Regions from separate parts of the Spongiactinospora sp. 9N601 genome, predicted to be linked through region 1. Evidence: predicted binding sites of a transcription regulator. Region 1 holds the regulator's gene; the other holds the start of a gene.
What was found. Region 1 encodes HrcA, which represses chaperone genes, less so after heat shock. Its sites were predicted from a motif close to TTGGCACTCTCNNNNNGAGAGTGCCAA; they were not measured.
Positions count from the first base shown of each region.

Region 2: ACH34R_RS37670 (FmdB family zinc ribbon protein) is a predicted target of HrcA. The motif match lies at 6,079-6,105, and genes of this name have one in related genera.

Region 1 covers NZ_JBIRBB010000001.1:731,214-739,049, forward strand. The annotation lists gene ACH34R_RS03220 (PhoH family protein) at 1-810, opposite strand, end outside; gene ACH34R_RS03225 (histidine triad nucleotide-binding protein) at 935-1,288, opposite strand; gene ACH34R_RS03230 (SigE family RNA polymerase sigma factor) at 1,557-2,036, shown strand; gene ACH34R_RS03235 (hypothetical protein) at 2,033-2,737, shown strand; gene ACH34R_RS03240 (16S rRNA (uracil(1498)-N(3))-methyltransferase) at 2,748-3,479, opposite strand; gene dnaJ (molecular chaperone DnaJ) at 3,493-4,629, opposite strand; gene hrcA (heat-inducible transcriptional repressor HrcA) at 4,651-5,664, opposite strand; gene ACH34R_RS03255 (DUF3097 domain-containing protein) at 5,900-6,715, shown strand; gene hemW (radical SAM family heme chaperone HemW) at 6,743-7,836, opposite strand, start outside.
Region 2 covers NZ_JBIRBB010000022.1:2,851-10,686, reverse strand. The annotation lists gene ACH34R_RS37705 (GNAT family N-acetyltransferase) at 1-564, opposite strand, end outside; gene ACH34R_RS37700 (molybdenum cofactor biosynthesis protein B) at 621-1,139, opposite strand; gene moaC (cyclic pyranopterin monophosphate synthase MoaC) at 1,136-1,606, opposite strand; gene glp (gephyrin-like molybdotransferase Glp) at 1,603-2,811, opposite strand; gene galU (UTP--glucose-1-phosphate uridylyltransferase GalU) at 2,837-3,823, opposite strand; gene ACH34R_RS37680 (5-formyltetrahydrofolate cyclo-ligase) at 3,848-4,417, shown strand; gene ACH34R_RS37675 (potassium/proton antiporter) at 4,486-5,994, shown strand; gene ACH34R_RS37670 (FmdB family zinc ribbon protein) at 6,133-6,474, shown strand; gene ACH34R_RS37665 (S-methyl-5'-thioadenosine phosphorylase) at 7,007-7,819, shown strand.

The DNA of each region.
Region 1 (7,836 bases):
CTTGGAGCCGAAGCCCAGCCGGGTGAGGAACATCTTCATCTGCTCGGGCGAGGTGTTCTGGGCCTCGTCGAGAATGATGAAGGCGTCGTTCAGAGTGCGGCCGCGCATGTAGGCCAGCGGGGCGACCTCGATCGTGCCCGCCGCCATCAGCCGGGGGATCGAGTCGGGGTCGAGCATGTCGTGCAGCGCGTCGTAGAGGGGGCGCAGGTAGGGGTCGATCTTCTCGTAGAGGGTGCCCGGCAGGAAGCCGAGCCGTTCACCGGCCTCCACCGCGGGGCGGGTGAGGATGATCCGGTTGACGTCCTTGTTCTGGAGCGCCTTGACGGCCTTGGCCATCGCCAGGTAGGTCTTGCCGGTGCCGGCGGGGCCGATGCCGAACACGATCGTGTGCTTGTCGATCGCGTCCACGTAGCGCTTCTGGTTGACGGTCTTGGGCCGGATGGTGCGCCCGCGGGAGGACAGGATGTCCAGGGACAGCACCTCGGCGGGGCGGTCGGAACTCATCCGCAGCATGGCGATGCTCCGCTCCACCGCATCGACGGTGAGCGGGGTGCCGCCGCGCAGCAGCTCGATCAGCTCCTCGAACAGGCGCACCACGGCGCCGCTCTCCTCGGGGCTGCCGGTGATGGTTATCTCGTTGCCGCGGACATGGATGTCGGCGCGGAAGGCGCCTTCGATGACCTTGAGCAACTCGTCCCGCGACCCGAGAAGGCCGACCATCGCATAGTCGTCGGGGATGACCACCTTGGCCTGGGTCTTGGCCAGGGCCGGTACGGGGCTCTTTGATCGTGATTCGTTAAGCTCGGACATGGGCAGGCTCGCGGCCTGATCGCCTCCCGGTTCGGACAGCGTTCTCATCCGTAATGGTAGCCCGGAAGCCCCCGCTCGCGCTCAGCCGTTTTTCGCCCGCCCGCTCCGCGGGTGCGCGCCGGGCTCAGCCCGGCGGCCAGCGCAGATCGCGCCCGCCCAGCACGTGCAGGTGCGCGTGGAAGACCGTCTGGCCGGCGGCGGCCCCGGTGTTGAAGACCAGCCGGTAACCCTCCTCGGCCACGCCCTCCTCGCGCGCGATCGCGCGGGCGGCCTTGAGCATCTCGTCGGCCAGCCCCTCATCGGCGTCGGCCACCGCCCCGGCGTCGGCGTGGTGGCCCTTGGTGATCACCAGCACGTGCGTCGGGGCCTGCGGGTTGATGTCGCGGAACGCCAGGGTGCGGCCGGTCTCGTGGACGATCTCCGCTGGGATCTCCTTGGCCACGATCTTGCAGAACAGGCAGTCGGTCTCCACGGCCAATACCCTAGCGGCAGCCGCCGTTGCCAATCGGTAACCCGTGGCGGGCTGCAAGCAAAGATCCTGCCGGATATTGTGTCTGTGCAACACTTCTGCGTAAGAAACAATCGGGCGAGGCCACCGGCGAGGACACGACTGGGTCATGCCCCCAAACGAACCGGATGAGCGTAGTAAACCCTCCGCGAAGGCCACGCGTCCTAATGATGTGACCACCGAGACCCTCGTGGCCGACAGGTCGCTCGGGGCAGTGCCCGTCGGGTGGGACGCCGACATGGCCGTGACCGCGCTGTACAGCGCGCACTATCGGTCACTTGTGCGTCTCGCCGTGTTGCTGGTCCGCGACAACGCCACCGCGGAGGAAGTGGTCCAGGACGCCTTCGTAGCCCTGCACGGCGCCTGGCGCAGACTCCGCGACACCGACAAGGCCCTCGCCTACCTGCGCCAATCGGTCGTCAACCGATCGAGATCCGTGCTGCGCCACCGCGCGGTCGTGGAGAAGTACGCGCCCAAGGGGCTGCCCGACGCGCCGAGCGCGGAGAACGGCGCGATCGGCGAGCTGGAGCGGACCGCCGTCATCGAAGCGCTGCGAAGTCTGCCGACCCGCCAGCGAGAAGCCCTGGTTCTACGGTATTACGGTGACCTGTCCGAAGCTGAGATCGCCAGCGCGATGGGCATCAGCAAGGGCGCGGTGAAGAGCCATACGGCCCGCGGCATGGCCGCCTTACGTACCGTGTTGGAGCAATTGTCATGACCGAGTCCCCCGACGAGTACGACGATCTCTTTCGTCGTGTGCTTCGCGCGGAGGCGGACGAGGTCGTTCCCTCCCCCGACGGCCTGGAGATCATCCGCGCCCGCATCCAGCACAAACGCGGGCACGGCCGCCTGGTGTGGTGGCGCGCCGCCGCCTCGGTGGCCGGCGCGGTACTGGTCGCCGCCACCGTCGTGATCGCCGTGCCGCAGTTGCGCGGCGGCGACGCCCGGGAGCAGTCGGTCGGCCTGACCGAGGCGACCCGGACCCCGCCGACGATCAACGCGACCTCGCGCGGCCCCAAGGCGCCGCCGCAGGCCACGAGCGTGCCGCCGGCGCCCCCGAGCCCGACGCGGAACAGCGCGGCCCCGCCGACCACCAAGACGCCGGATCGCTCGAAGTCGCCGACGCCGACCCCGTCGGACAAGGAGACCTGCCCGACGCCCAACGGCGACCCGACGGCCGGCGAGCCCGAGCCACCGCGGCCCGAGTCGTCCGGCAAGGGCGCCGACTGCCCCTCCAAGGCGAGCCCGACGCCGACGACCGCCCCCACCACCGCGCCGACGCCGACCGAGAGCGAGCCCACGCCGAGCGGCCCGTGCCCACCGGAGGAGTGCCCGCCGTCCGATCCCGAACCGGCCCCCACCGAGGTGGCCAGCCCGCTGTCCAGCGGATTCGGCACCAACACCGCGATCGAAGACTGACCGCGCCGGGTCACCAGCGCCCGGCGCGGACCGAGAGCAGCGCCGCGGCCACGACCCCGGCCGTCGAGGTGCGCAGCACGGTGGGCCCGAGCACGGCGGGCACCGCCCCGGCGGCGCGGAAGCCGTCGATCTCCTCGCCGGTGATCCCGCCCTCGGGCCCGACCACGACGACGATGTCGCCCTTGGCGGGCGGGCTCATCCCGGACAGCGGCACGCCCGCCTCCTCGTGCAGCACCACGCCCAGCGCCGCCCCGGCCAGCAGCGCCGCCACCTCCGGCGTCTCGGCCTGGTCGGTCACCTCGGGCAGCCGGAACCTGCGGGACTGCTTACCGGCCTCCCTGGCGGTCGCCCGCCAGCGGGCCGCGCCCTTGGCGGCGCGGTCGCCCTTCCAGCGGGTGACCGACCGCGCCGCCGCCCACGGCACGATGACGTCGACGCCCGCCTCGGTCATCATCTCGACGGCCAGCTCGCCCCGGTCGCCCTTGGGCAGGCCCTGGACGACCACCAGGCGCGGCTCGGCCGCCGGTACGTCGTAGCGCCGCCGTACGGCGAGGCGCAGGGCGTCCTTGCCGACGTCGGTCACCACGCACTCGGCGACCAGGCCGAGGCCGTCGGTGAGATCGACCCGCTCGCCGGCGCGCAGCCGTCGTACGGTGGCCGCGTGGCGGCCCTCCTGGCCGCCGAGGTCGATGGTGTCCGCCGCGAGCCGCTGCCTCTCGGCCAGGAAGACCGGAACCGTCATGGCCGCGACCGGCTCAGCGGCCGTTGAAGGCGTCGCGCAGCCGCGCCAGGAAGCCCTGCTGCCCGGGGGCGAACTTGCCCGGCGGACGCTCCTCACCGCGCATCCTGGCCAGCTCGCGCAGGAGGTCTTCCTGCTCGGGGTCGAGGCGGCTGGGCGTCTCGACGTTGAAGTGGATCAGCAGGTCGCCGCGACCGGTCTCGTTGAGGCGCTGGACGCCCTTGCCGTACAGGGGGATGACCTGCCCGGACTGCGTGCCGGGGCGCACGTCGAGGTCCTCCTTGCCGTCGAGGGTCTCGACGGTGAGCACCGTGCCGAGCGCGGCGGCGGTCATCGGGATCTGCACGGTGCAGTGCAGGTCGTCGCCGCGCCGCTCGAAGATCTCGTGCGGCTTCTCGACGATCTCCAGGAACAGGTCGCCGGGCGGGCCGCCGCCCGGGCCGACCTCGCCCTCCCCGGCGAGCTGGATGTGCGTGCCGTCCTCGACGCCCGCGGGGATGCGGACCTTGATCGTACGGCGGGTGCGGACGCGCCCGTCGCCCGAGCACTCCTGGCAGGGGTGCCGGATGATCGAGCCGTAGCCGCCGCACTGCGGGCACGGCCGCGAGGTCATGACCTGGCCCAGGAAGGACCTGGTGACCTGGGAGACCTCACCGCGGCCCTGGCACATGTCGCAGGTGTCGGGGTGGGTGCCGGCGGACGCGCCCGACCCCTGGCACACCTCACAGACCACGGCCGTGTCGACCATCAGCTCGCGAGTGGTGCCGAAACACGCCTCGCGCAGGTCGAGCTCCACGCGGATGGTCGCGTTGCGCCCGCGCCTGGCCCGCGACCTCGGAGCCCGGGCGCCGCCCGCGGAGCCGAAGAAGGCGTCCATGATGTCGCTGAACGGGAACCCCGCCCCGAAACCGGCGCCCGCTCCCGCTCCCGCGCCGGCGTAGGGGTCGGCGCCCAGGTCGTACATCTGCCGCTTACTGGGATCGGACAGAACCTCGTAGGCCTGGGTGACCTCTTTGAACCGCTCCTGGGTGGCCGGGTCGGGGTTCACGTCCGGGTGCAGCTCGCGTGCCAGCCTGCGGTAGGCCTTCTTGATCTCCTCCGCACTGGCGTCACGGCGAACCCCGAGGGTGCCGTAGTAGTCGCTCTTAGCCACTTATCGAACCTCTTCGGCCTCTTATGATGCAGTCAGGATCTGGCTGACATAGCGTGCCACCGCGCGAACCGCGCCCATGGTCACCGGGTAGTCCATACGGGTCGGCCCGAGCACGCCGAGCCGGGCGAGCTGCTGGTCACCCGAGCCGTAACCGGCCGCCACGATCGACGTGCCGCGCAGACCGGTATAGGGGTTTTCCGAGCCGATCCGCACGGTGATCGCGGAGGTGTCGGTGGTCTCACCGAGCAGGCGGATCAGCACCACCTGCTCTTCCAGCGCCTCCAGGACCTCGCGCAGGCCGATGGTGAAGTCGGCCGCCGCGAGGTTGGCGGCACCGGCGATGACCAGCCTCTCGTCGTGCCGCTCGACCAGCGTCTCCAGCAGCACCGAAAGGATGGTCACCATGCTCGAACGGTCTTCGACGGGCATCCGGTCGGGCAGGTCGGCCACGGTGTCGGGCACCTGGGCCAGGCCGCACCCGTCGAGGCAGGCGTTGAGCACGGCCCGCATGTGCGCGATCCGCGAGTCGTCGATCACGTCGGGCAGCTCGATGACCCGCTGCTCGACCCGCCCGGTGTTGGTGATCAGGACCATCATCACCCGGCGCTCGGTCAGCGGCACCAGCTCGATGTGCCGGACCGTGGAATGGCTCAGCGCCGGGTACTGGACCACCGCGACCTGCCGGGTGAGCTGTGCCAGCAGCCGGACGGTGCGGGTGACCACGTCGTCGAGGTCGACCGCGCCGGCCAGGAAGGTCTCGATCGCCCGGCGCTCGGCCGCGGACAGCGGCTTGACCTGCGACAGCCGATCGACGAACAGCCGGTAGCCCTTGTCGGTCGGCACCCGGCCCGCGCTCGTGTGCGGCTGGGTGATGTAACCCAGCTCCTCCAGGGCCGCCATGTCGTTGCGCACGGTGGCCGGGGAGACGCCGAGGTTGTGCCGCTCGGTCAAGGCCTTCGATCCGACCGGCTCGTTGGTCGAGACGTAGTCTTCGACGATGGCGCGGAGGACCGCGAGCTTTCGGTCGTCGACCAACGTGCTCACCTCCCTGCCATCCGCGTCGGTCCCACTCGGGAACGCCAGCGCTGGCACTCTGTGTTCCCGAGTGCCAAGTGTACGGCCACCGTGCGCGGGGTGCGATAACACGGGCGGGTAAGATCCTCCGCCCCGGGCGGAAAAGCCCGTGCGGGGGCTTCGGACGATGGCCGGCGCGTGGTCGCGAAGCCGTCGGGCGCCGCTTTTGCGATCGTCTTTGCTAGCGTCGGCGGACATGTACGGGCGTGACGTGCTCGCCGGAAACTGGCGACGGCCGAAAAAGGGACAGATCCCTCAGGTGCCCGCCGAGCGGGACCTGGTGGTGGAAGATCCCGACAGCGGGTTCTGCGGCGCGGTGGTGGGCTGTGACAAGGAGGCGGTCACCCTGGAGGACCGCTTCGGGCGGCGCCGGGTGTTCCCGCTGGCCCCCGCGGGGTTCCTGCTGGACGGCAGGCCGGTGACCCTCGTCCGGCCCGCCGCGTCCGCGGGCGGACCGGCGCGCAGCGCGTCGGGGTCCGTCGCGGTCCAGGGCCTGCGTGCCCGCGTCGCCAGGGAGAGCCGGATCTACGTCGAGGGCGTGCACGACGCGGCCCTGGTGGAGAAGATCTGGGGGCACGACCTGCGGGTGGAGGGCGTGGTCGTGGAGTACCTGGAGGGGGTGGACGACCTGCCCGCGATCGTCGCGGAGTTCGGCCCCGAGCCGGGCCGGCGCCTCGGGGTCCTGGTCGACCACCTGGTGACCGGCTCCAAGGAGAGCCGGATCGCCGCCGCGATCGACTCGCCGCACGTACTGGTGGTGGGCCACCCTTACGTGGACGTCTGGCAGGCCGTCAAGCCCGCGGCGGTGGGCATCCCGGCCTGGCCCACGGTGCCCCGGGGCACACCGTGGAAGGAAGGGGTCATCGCGGCCCTGGGGTGGCGGCTGGACCCCGCGGAGGCGTGGCGGCGCATCCTGGGGTCGGTCACCGGCTACGCCGACCTGGAGCCCGAACTGCTCGGCCGGGTGGAGGAACTGATCGACTTCGTGACCGCGGCGCCGGGCGACGACTGATCTCCTGGCTCGCAGGGACCGGGTGGCTCACACGATCAGGTCGCGGATCAGGGCGTCGGCGAGGAGGCGTCCGGGCAGGGTGAGGACGATCTGATCGTTTCCGGCCAGCGCGCTCTCGTCCAGGAGCCCCTCGGCCATGGCCCGGTGCACCGCCGGGCGGGCCGCCGGGTCCACCTCCGAGAGCGGGTGCCCGGAGGAGAGCCTGAGCTGGAGCATCAGCCGCTCCACGACCTGGTCGGAGGGGGCCAGCACCTCGCGCGCGTGGGCGGGCGAGACGCCCTGGGCCAGGCGGGCGGAGTAGGCGGCCGGGTGTTTGACGTTCCACCAGCGGGTGCCGCCGACGTGGCTGTGCGCGCCCGGGCCGACGCCCCACCAGTCGCCGCCGGTCCAGTACAGCAGGTTGTGCCGGCAGCGGGCGGCCTCGGAGGCGGCCCAGTTGGACACCTCGTACCAGGCGAAACCGGCCGCGGTGAGCAGTTCGTCGGCGATCAAGTAGCGGTCGGCGGCCACGTCGTCGTCGGGCATCGGCAGCTCGCCGCGGCCGATCCGGGCGGCCAGCCGGGTACCGTCCTCCACGATGAGCGAGTAGGCCGAGACGTGGTCGGGGCCGGCGGCGAGCGCCGCGGTCAGCGAGGCGCGCCAGTCGGCGTCGGACTCGCCCGGCGTGCCGTAGATGAGGTCCAGGTTGACGTGCTCGAAGCCGGCGGCCTTCGCCAGTCGTACGGTCTCGGCGGCGCGGCCCGGGGTGTGCCGCCGGTCCAGCACCCGCAGGACGTGCTCGCTGGCGCTCTGCATGCCGAAGCTCATCCGGGTGAAGCCGCCCTCGCGCAGTACGGCCAGCGCGGCGGCGTCCACCGACTCGGGGTTGGCCTCGGTGGTGACCTCGGCCCCGGGGGCCAGCCCGAACTCCCCGTCGATCGCCCGCAGGACCCGCACCAGGTCGGCCGGTGGCAGCAGGGTGGGCGTCCCGCCGCCGACGAACACGGTCTCGACGCGCGGCACCGCGCCCGTGTCCCGCTCCAGCACCCGCCGGGCCAGGCGCACCTCCTCGATCGCGGTGTCGGCGTAGTCGCGGGGGGAGGCCCCCGGGCCGAGCTCGCCGCTGGTGTAGGTGTTGAAGT
Region 2 (7,836 bases), on a different contig from region 1:
GTCCTCGACGGTGATCGCGTAGCAGATGTGATCCCGCCAGGCGCCGTCGATGTGGAGCTGACGGCGGCGGATGCCCTCCTCGCGGAATCCGAGCTTCTCCACGACCCGCCGGCTGGCCTGGTTCTCCGGGCGGATGTTGGCCTCCAGCCGGTGCAGGCCCGAGGTGAAGAAACAATGATCGACGGCCATCGCCAACGCCGTGGGAATGATCCCGCGCCCGGCGAGGGCCCCGTCGATCCAGTAGCCGACCTGGGCGGAACGCGCCGAACCCCACACGATCGCCCCGATGGTGAGTTGTCCGGCAAAGGCCCCCTGATAGGTCACCACCCACGGCATCGCCAGCGCCTGCCTGGCCTCCCTGCGCAGCGTGGAGGTCATCGAGATATAAGGACCCAGACCGGTGCGAAACAGCGGCGTCTCCGGGTTGCTCGGCTCCCACGGGCGCAGCCAGTCGGCATTGCGCAAGCGCGTCTCCCGCCAGGCCCGCACGTCGCGCAGGCGCAACGGCCGGAGCCCCACCGGCCCTTCGGTCAGGACTGCCGGCCAGCCGCGAAGTCGATCCACATCACCATCATCCCCCCTAGCGGCACGAGGCCGCATCCCCGCTCATGCCGGACCAGTCACCTCATGTCGCCGGTGGTCGCCGGTGGTCGCCGGTGGTCGCCGCCGTGCATCTGCTCGACGGCGTGCCGCAGGATCGGGGCCAGTACGGCCATGCCGTCCCGGACGCCTCCCGACGAACCAGGAAGATTCACCACAAGAGTGCGCCCGGCTTGCCCAGCGAGCCCACGCGAGAGCACGGATGCAGGCACTTTGTCGCGATTTGCCTGCCGTACGGCTTCCGCGATGCCCGGAACCTCGCGGTCGAGGACGCGCCGGGTCATCTCGGGCGTGAGGTCCGTCGGGGTCAGCCCGGTGCCCCCAGTGGTGACGATCACGTCGTAGCCCTCCGCCAGGCCCGCCCGCAGGGCCGCCTCGACGGGCTCTCCGTCGGGCACCACGCGGGGGCCGTCGACCGTGTCACAGCCGGCGTCGCCGGCGAGCAGGGACGCCAGCAGCGGACCGGATTTGTCCGGATAAACCCCGGCGGCGGCCCGGTTCGACACGGTGATCACCAGGGCCTTCAGCAGGGTCTTCATGGGCGGGTCCAGACGCCGGTCTTGCCGCCGGTCTTCTCCTCCACCCGGACGTCGCTGATCACGGCGGCCGGATCGACGGCCTTGACCATGTCGATCAGCGCCAGCGCGGCCACCGAGACGGCGGTGAGCGCCTCCATCTCGACCCCGGTGCGGTCGGCGGTCTTGACGGTCGCGACGATCTCCACGCCCTCGTCGACGACGGTGAGCGAAACCTCGACCCCGTGGACGGCGATCGGATGGCAGAGCGGAATGAGGTCGGGTGTCCGTTTCACCCCCATGATCCCGGCGATCCTGGCCACACCGAGCGCGTCGCCCTTCGGCACCTCACCCGCCCGCAGGATCGCGACGGCCTCGGCGGACAGCAGTACCCGGCCGGCCGCGCGGGCCGTACGGGCGCTGACGTCCTTCGCCGAGACGTCGACCATGCGGGCCGCGCCCGAATCGTCCAGATGTGTCAGCTTGCTCACAGCGGGATCACCTCCACGGCCGCGCCCTCGGGAAGGTCGGTGACGTCTTCAGGGACCACCACGAGCGCGTTGGCGGCGGCGAGGGCGGCGAGCTGGTGGGAGCCCTGGCCCCGCACCGGGGAGGCCACCGCGGCGCCGTCGGGGCTCCAGGCGAGCGTGGCGCGCAGGAACGAGCGCTTGCCCGGAGGCGAGCGCAGGGCGGTCGCGGTGGTGGCCCGCACGGTCGCGGTCTCCGGCGGCAGGCCCTGCATCTTGCGCAGCGCCGGCCGTACGAAAAGGACGAACGAGACGAACGACGAGACCGGATTGCCGGGCAACGCGAAGATCGGCACCTCGTCGTCACCGACCACCCCGAAGCCCTGCGGCATGCCCGGCTGCATCGCCACCCGCTGGAACCCGACCGTGCCGAGCGGGCCCAGGGCCTCCTTGACCGGCTCGTACGCGCCCATCGAGACCCCGCCGCTGGTGATCACCGCATCGGCCCTGACGAGCTGCGCGTCGAGCTGGTCGAGGAACACCGCGGCGTCATCGGGCACGACCCCGGCGCGGAAGCCGTCCGCGCCCGCCTCACGGACGGCGGCGGTGAGCGTGAAACTGTTGGAGTCCCAGATCTGGCCCGCGCCGAGCATCGAACCCGGCTCCACCAGCTCGGCGCCCGTGGACAGCACGACGACCCGCGGACGCGGCCGTACCAGCGCCCTGCGCCGCCCCACGCCCGCCAGGATGCCGAGCTGGGCCGCGCCGATGTGCATGCCCGCGCGCAGCACCACCTCGCCCTTGTGAACGTCTTCGCCCGCCCGGCGGATCGCGTGCCCCGCGGGCGCGGGCCGGGTGATCGCGACCGAGGTCTTGCCACCGTCGGTCCACTCCACCGGCACGACGGCGTCGGCGCCCGCGGGCATCGGGGCGCCGGTCATGATCCGCACGGCGTGGCCCGGCCCCACCGCGTAGAGCGCGCCGTCGCCCGCGGCCACGTCATCGATCACGGGCAACGTGACCGGGCTCTCCTGGGCGGCCCGCCGGACGTCCTCGGAGCGCACGGCGTAGCCGTCCATGGCGGAGTTGTCGAAGGGCGGCAACTCCACCGGTGTCGTGACATCTTCCGCCAAAGTGGTGCCGAGCGACCGCTCCAGCTCCACTTCGAGCGGCGCGAGGGTGCGTACGGTCGCCAGGATCTCGGCGAGGTGCTCGTCCACCGATCTCATGCCGGCCGTCCTTCCCCTTGATCGTTCAGCGGTCTCGGAGGAACTCACGAAGCCAGGGTACGAACTCTGGGGCGAGGTCGGGACGCTCAGCGGCGAACTGCACCACCGTGCGCAGATAGTCGAGTTTGTTCCCGGTGTCGTACCGCCGCCCCCTGAACAGGACGCCGTGCACGGGCCCGCCCTCGGACCTGTCGCGCCGGGCGAGTTCCTGAAGGGCGTCGGTGATCTGGATCTCCCCGCCGCGTCCCGGAGGGGTCTTCTCCAGGACCGGGAACACCGTCGGGTCGAGCACATAGCGGCCGATGATGATCCAGTTGGACGGGGCCTCGTCCACCGGCGGCTTCTCCACCAGGTCGGTGACCTTGACGACGTCGTCCTCGTCCGTGGGCGCGATGGAGACCACGCCGTACATGGACACCTGCTCCCTCGGCACCTCCATCAGGGCGATCACGCTGCCGCCGTACTCGCTGCGGACCTGGAGCATCCGCTCGAGCAGCTTGTCGCGCTCGTCGATCATGTCGTCGCCGAGCAGTACGGCGAACGGATGCTCGCCCACGTGCTGCTTCGCGCAAAGGATGGCATGCCCGAGCCCCAGGGCCGTCCCCTGGCGCACGTAGTGGATCGCCGCGAGATCGTCGGACTGACGGATCAGCGCGAGCTTCTCCTTGTCGCCCTTGGCCTCCAGAGCGCCTTCAAGTTCGATCGCACGGTCGAAGTGGTCCTCCAGCGGACGCTTGGTACGGCCTGTCACCATGAGCACGTCGCTCAACCCTGCGGACACCGCTTCCTCGACGACATACTGGATCACTGGCTTGTCGACGATGGGCAGCAGTTCCTTGGGCGTGGCCTTGGTAGCCGGAAGGAACCTGGTTCCCAGGCCCGCCGCGGGGACGACGGCCCTCGTCACGACGTCACCTGCGGCGTCGTGGTCGGCCTTGCCCGCGTTGGCGGCGATGTCAGTGGCAATGTCAGCGTTGGTGGCGATGTCAGCCTTGTCAGCGATGTCAGCCATGGAGGAAACCCTAGTGGAGGAGCTGTGGACAAACGGATGCTGCGGCGCACCATCGTCGCGGCGCGTCGGTCCATGTCCGAAACCGGACGCCGCGCCGGTGCGGCGGCCGTCCGCGAGAGCCTGATGGACCGCCCGTGGGTGCAGATGGCGGGCCTGGTGGCCTGCTACTGGTCCACCGGCGAGGAGCCGCAGACGCACGGGCTGGTGTTCGCGCTGTGGAAGCACGGCGCGACGGTGATCCTGCCGGTCCTGCGTGCCGACCACGACCTCGACTGGGCCGTGTACGACGGGCCCGACTCCCTGGAGCCCGGCCGCTACGGGATCATGCAGCCGGTCGACGTGCGGCGCGGGGTGGACGCGATACGTACGGCCGCGCTCGTCATAGTGCCCGCCCTGGCGGTGGACAAGAAGACAGGTGTACGGCTGGGCAGAGGCGGGGGATCTTACGACAGGGCCCTCGCGCGGGTAGGACCCAACGTGCCCACTGTCGCGCTGCTGCACGATGGGGAGCTGATCGAGGGCGTGCCCGCGGAGTCACATGACCAACGCGTACGGTACGCGGCCATGCCGTCCGGGATCATCGCACTCAGGTGATTTCCGGCCTCATAGGGCACAATATTCCCACCAGTGAATAGGAGGCGCGGGGCCGAGAGGGGAGCCAGGTGGAGCTCGATATCTGGCTGCTTCTCGGGGCCGGCGTGGTCATCGCGGCGATCGTCGCGGTACGCATCGTCCACCGCAGCGGCCTGCCCAGCCTGCTGATCTTCCTCGGCCTCGGCCTGCTGCTCGGCGAATCCGGCGTGCTCGGCATCCCGTTCGAGAACGCCGAACTCGCCCAGCAGGTCGGCCTGTCCGCACTGGCGCTGATCCTGGCCGAGGGCGGGCTGACGACGTCCTGGAGCCACGTACGTCGTGCCGTGCCGCTGGCCGCGGTACTGGCGACCGTGGGCGTGACGGTGAGCATCGTGGTGCTCGCGCTGGCCATCCGGGGGGCGCTGGACACCGACTGGCGTACGGCGCTGCTCCTGGGCGCCATCCTGGCCTCCACGGACGCCGCCGCGGTCTTCTCCGTACTGCGCCGCCTGCCGCTGCCGCCGCGCCTGGCCGGGATCCTGGAGGCCGAGTCCGGCTTCAACGACGCGCCCTGCGTGATCGCGGTGGCACTCCTCAGCGTCGCCAAGGTGCCCACTCCGGGGCTGTGGGAGTTCATCGGGGAGGCGACCTACGAACTGGGCGTCGGAGTCGCCGTGGGCCTCCTGGTCGGGCCCGTGGGGTCGTACGCCCTGCGGCGCATCGCCCTGCCCGCCTCCGGCCTCTACCCCATCGCGGTACTGGCCCTGGCCCTCGTCGCCTACAGCGGCGCGGCGATCCAGCACGGCAGCGGATTCCTGGCCGTGTACCTGGCGGCGCTCATCCTCGGCAACACCCGCCTCCCGCACCGCTCGGCCACCCGCGGCTTCGCGGAAGGCGCGGCCTGGCTGGCCCAAATCGGCCTGTTCGTCATGCTCGGCCTGCTGGCCAGCCCGACCGAGATGCCCTCCGCGATCGTCCCCGGCCTGGTGGCCGGCGTGGCCCTGCTCCTGGTGGCGCGGCCGGCGTCGGTGGTGGTGTCGGCGGCTCTGGTACGGCTGGCCGGGATCGACCGGCTGAGCTGGCGCGAGCAGGTGTTCCTGTCCTGGGCCGGACTGCGGGGCGCGGTGCCCATCGTCCTCGCCACCATCCCGTGGGCGGCGGCGGTGACCGAGGCCGAGGCGGTGTTCAACGAGGTCTTCATCATCGTGATCGTCCTGACGCTGGTCCAGGGGCCGACCCTGCCGCTGGTGGCCCGGCTGCTGAAGGTGAGCGCCCCCGCCGAGGCCCTCGACCTCGAAGTCGAGGCAGCCCCGCTCGAAGAACTCAACGCCGACCTGTTGCAGATCAAGGTGCCGCCGACGTCGCTGCTGCAGGGTGTGGAGATCTTTGAACTACGCCTGCCGTCCGGGGCGGCTGTGACCCTGATCGTCCGGGAGGGGCGCAGCTTCGTACCGTCCGCCACGACCCGCATCCGCCAGGACGACCAGTTGCTCGTCGTCACCACCGCCGCCTGCCGGGACGCCGTCGAACGCCGCCTCCGCGCGGTCAACCGCCGCGGCAAACTCGCCGGTTGGTTCGGGGAAAGTGGCGCCTCCTGAGTACCTGGTCACGGGGCGAAGTCGGTCAAGTCACCCGGAATTGCGCGCCGCCAAGTGGCGTTTAAGCTTGTCGGCTGCGTACCATTAGCAGTCGCGTCGGCAGAGTGCCAACCGATGCGGATCACAGAGGAGGAGCGCGTGCCCACCTACCAGTACGCCTGCACCGCCTGCCAAGAGCAGTTCGAGGTCGTGCAGAAGTTCACCGACTCCGCACTCACGGAGTGCCCCACCTGCAACGGCGCACTGCGCAAGGTGTTCTCCGCGGTCGGCATCGTGTTCAAGGGCTCGGGGTTCTACCGCACCGACAGCCGCTCTTCGAGCACCTCCAGTACGGCTCCCGCGTCGTCTTCGAAGTCGGGGTCCGAGGGCAAGAGCGAGGGCGGCTCCAGCTCGGACAAGTCGTCGTCCGACAGCGGTTCCACCAAGAGCGCCGACACCCCCAAGCCCAGCACCCCGGTGACGGCCACCAGTTCCTCCTAGCGGCCCACGCCGCCTCCTCGACCCCGAGGCGACGTAGCCGCCCTGCGCTGAGCCCACGGCGAGGCCGCCGTCTGCCACCATCCCGCGTCGCCTCCCAGGCACCTGAGGCGACACCAAAGCCGGAGCGCCCTACGGCGACTGCCCGCCGACCAGCACCTCGGCCCCCATGCTCCTGAACACCGGGTGGCCCACTACTCCGCGCCCCAAGACGGCCTTCCACAGGGCCACGGCGACACAGCGTCTCCAGCCCAAACCGGGCAAACCCCTTGCCTGCGCGCCCCCCGAAACCCATCGGCCCCTGGTGGTGAACAGCCGCGATAGCAGCAATCTGTCGCCGCCCCATCCAGCAGAACGGCCCGGGGCCACTGCCACTGCCACGCATGTCGCCTCCCTGCCGCCCTACCTCTCCTTCCCTGTCCCCCCAGCAGCAGCCGCGAGTTTTCCACAGGCCACCGCCCCAGCCGGCTCCGCCTTATCCACAGAACGGCGTTCGGCCCCCTGCGCCCGCGAGCCAACGGGCTAATGTCGCCGCATGGTCAATCGAGCACAGATCGGCGTAATCGGCGGCTCCGGTTTCTACTCGCTCTTCGACCGCAGCGACGCGGAAGAAGTCGAGGTGACGACCCCCTACGGCCCACCGAGTGATGTCGTGACCGTCGGCAAGATCGGTTCCCGCACGGTCGCCTTCCTGCCCCGCCACGGCCGCGGTCACCGCTTCCCGCCGCACCGCATCCCCTACCGTGCCAACCTGTGGGCGCTACGCTCCCTCGGCGTCCGCCAGATCGTGGCCCCCAGCGCCGTCGGTTCGCTCCGGGCCGAGCACGGCCCAGGCGTCGTGGTCATCCCCGACCAGCTCGTGGATCGCACGACCACCCGCGAGCAGACCTACTACGACACCGGAGGCGCCGTCCACGTCCCCTTCGCCGACCCCTACTGCCCCACCGGCCGCTCGGCCGCCGTCGACTGCGCCAAAGCCTCCGGCTGGGATTCCGTCGACGGAGGCACCCTCGTCGTCATCGAAGGCCCCCGGTTCTCCACCCGCGCCGAGTCCCGCTGGTTCGCCGCCAACGGCTGGACCATCGTCGGCATGACCGGCCACCCCGAGGCCATTCTCGCCCGCGAGCTCGCCCTCTGCTACACCTCGGTCTCGCTCGTCACCGACCACGACGCCGGGGTGCAGACCGGCCAGGGCGTCACCCAGGCAGAGGTCTTCGCCGTCTTCGCGGCCAACATCGCCCGCATGCGTTCCCTGGTCGCCGACACCGTTCGCGCCCTCCCCGACGACCGCGCCTGCCCCTGCGGCCACGCCCTCGACGGCATCAAGCTCCCCTTCGAGCTGCCCTGAAGCCCCACCTCACCCCA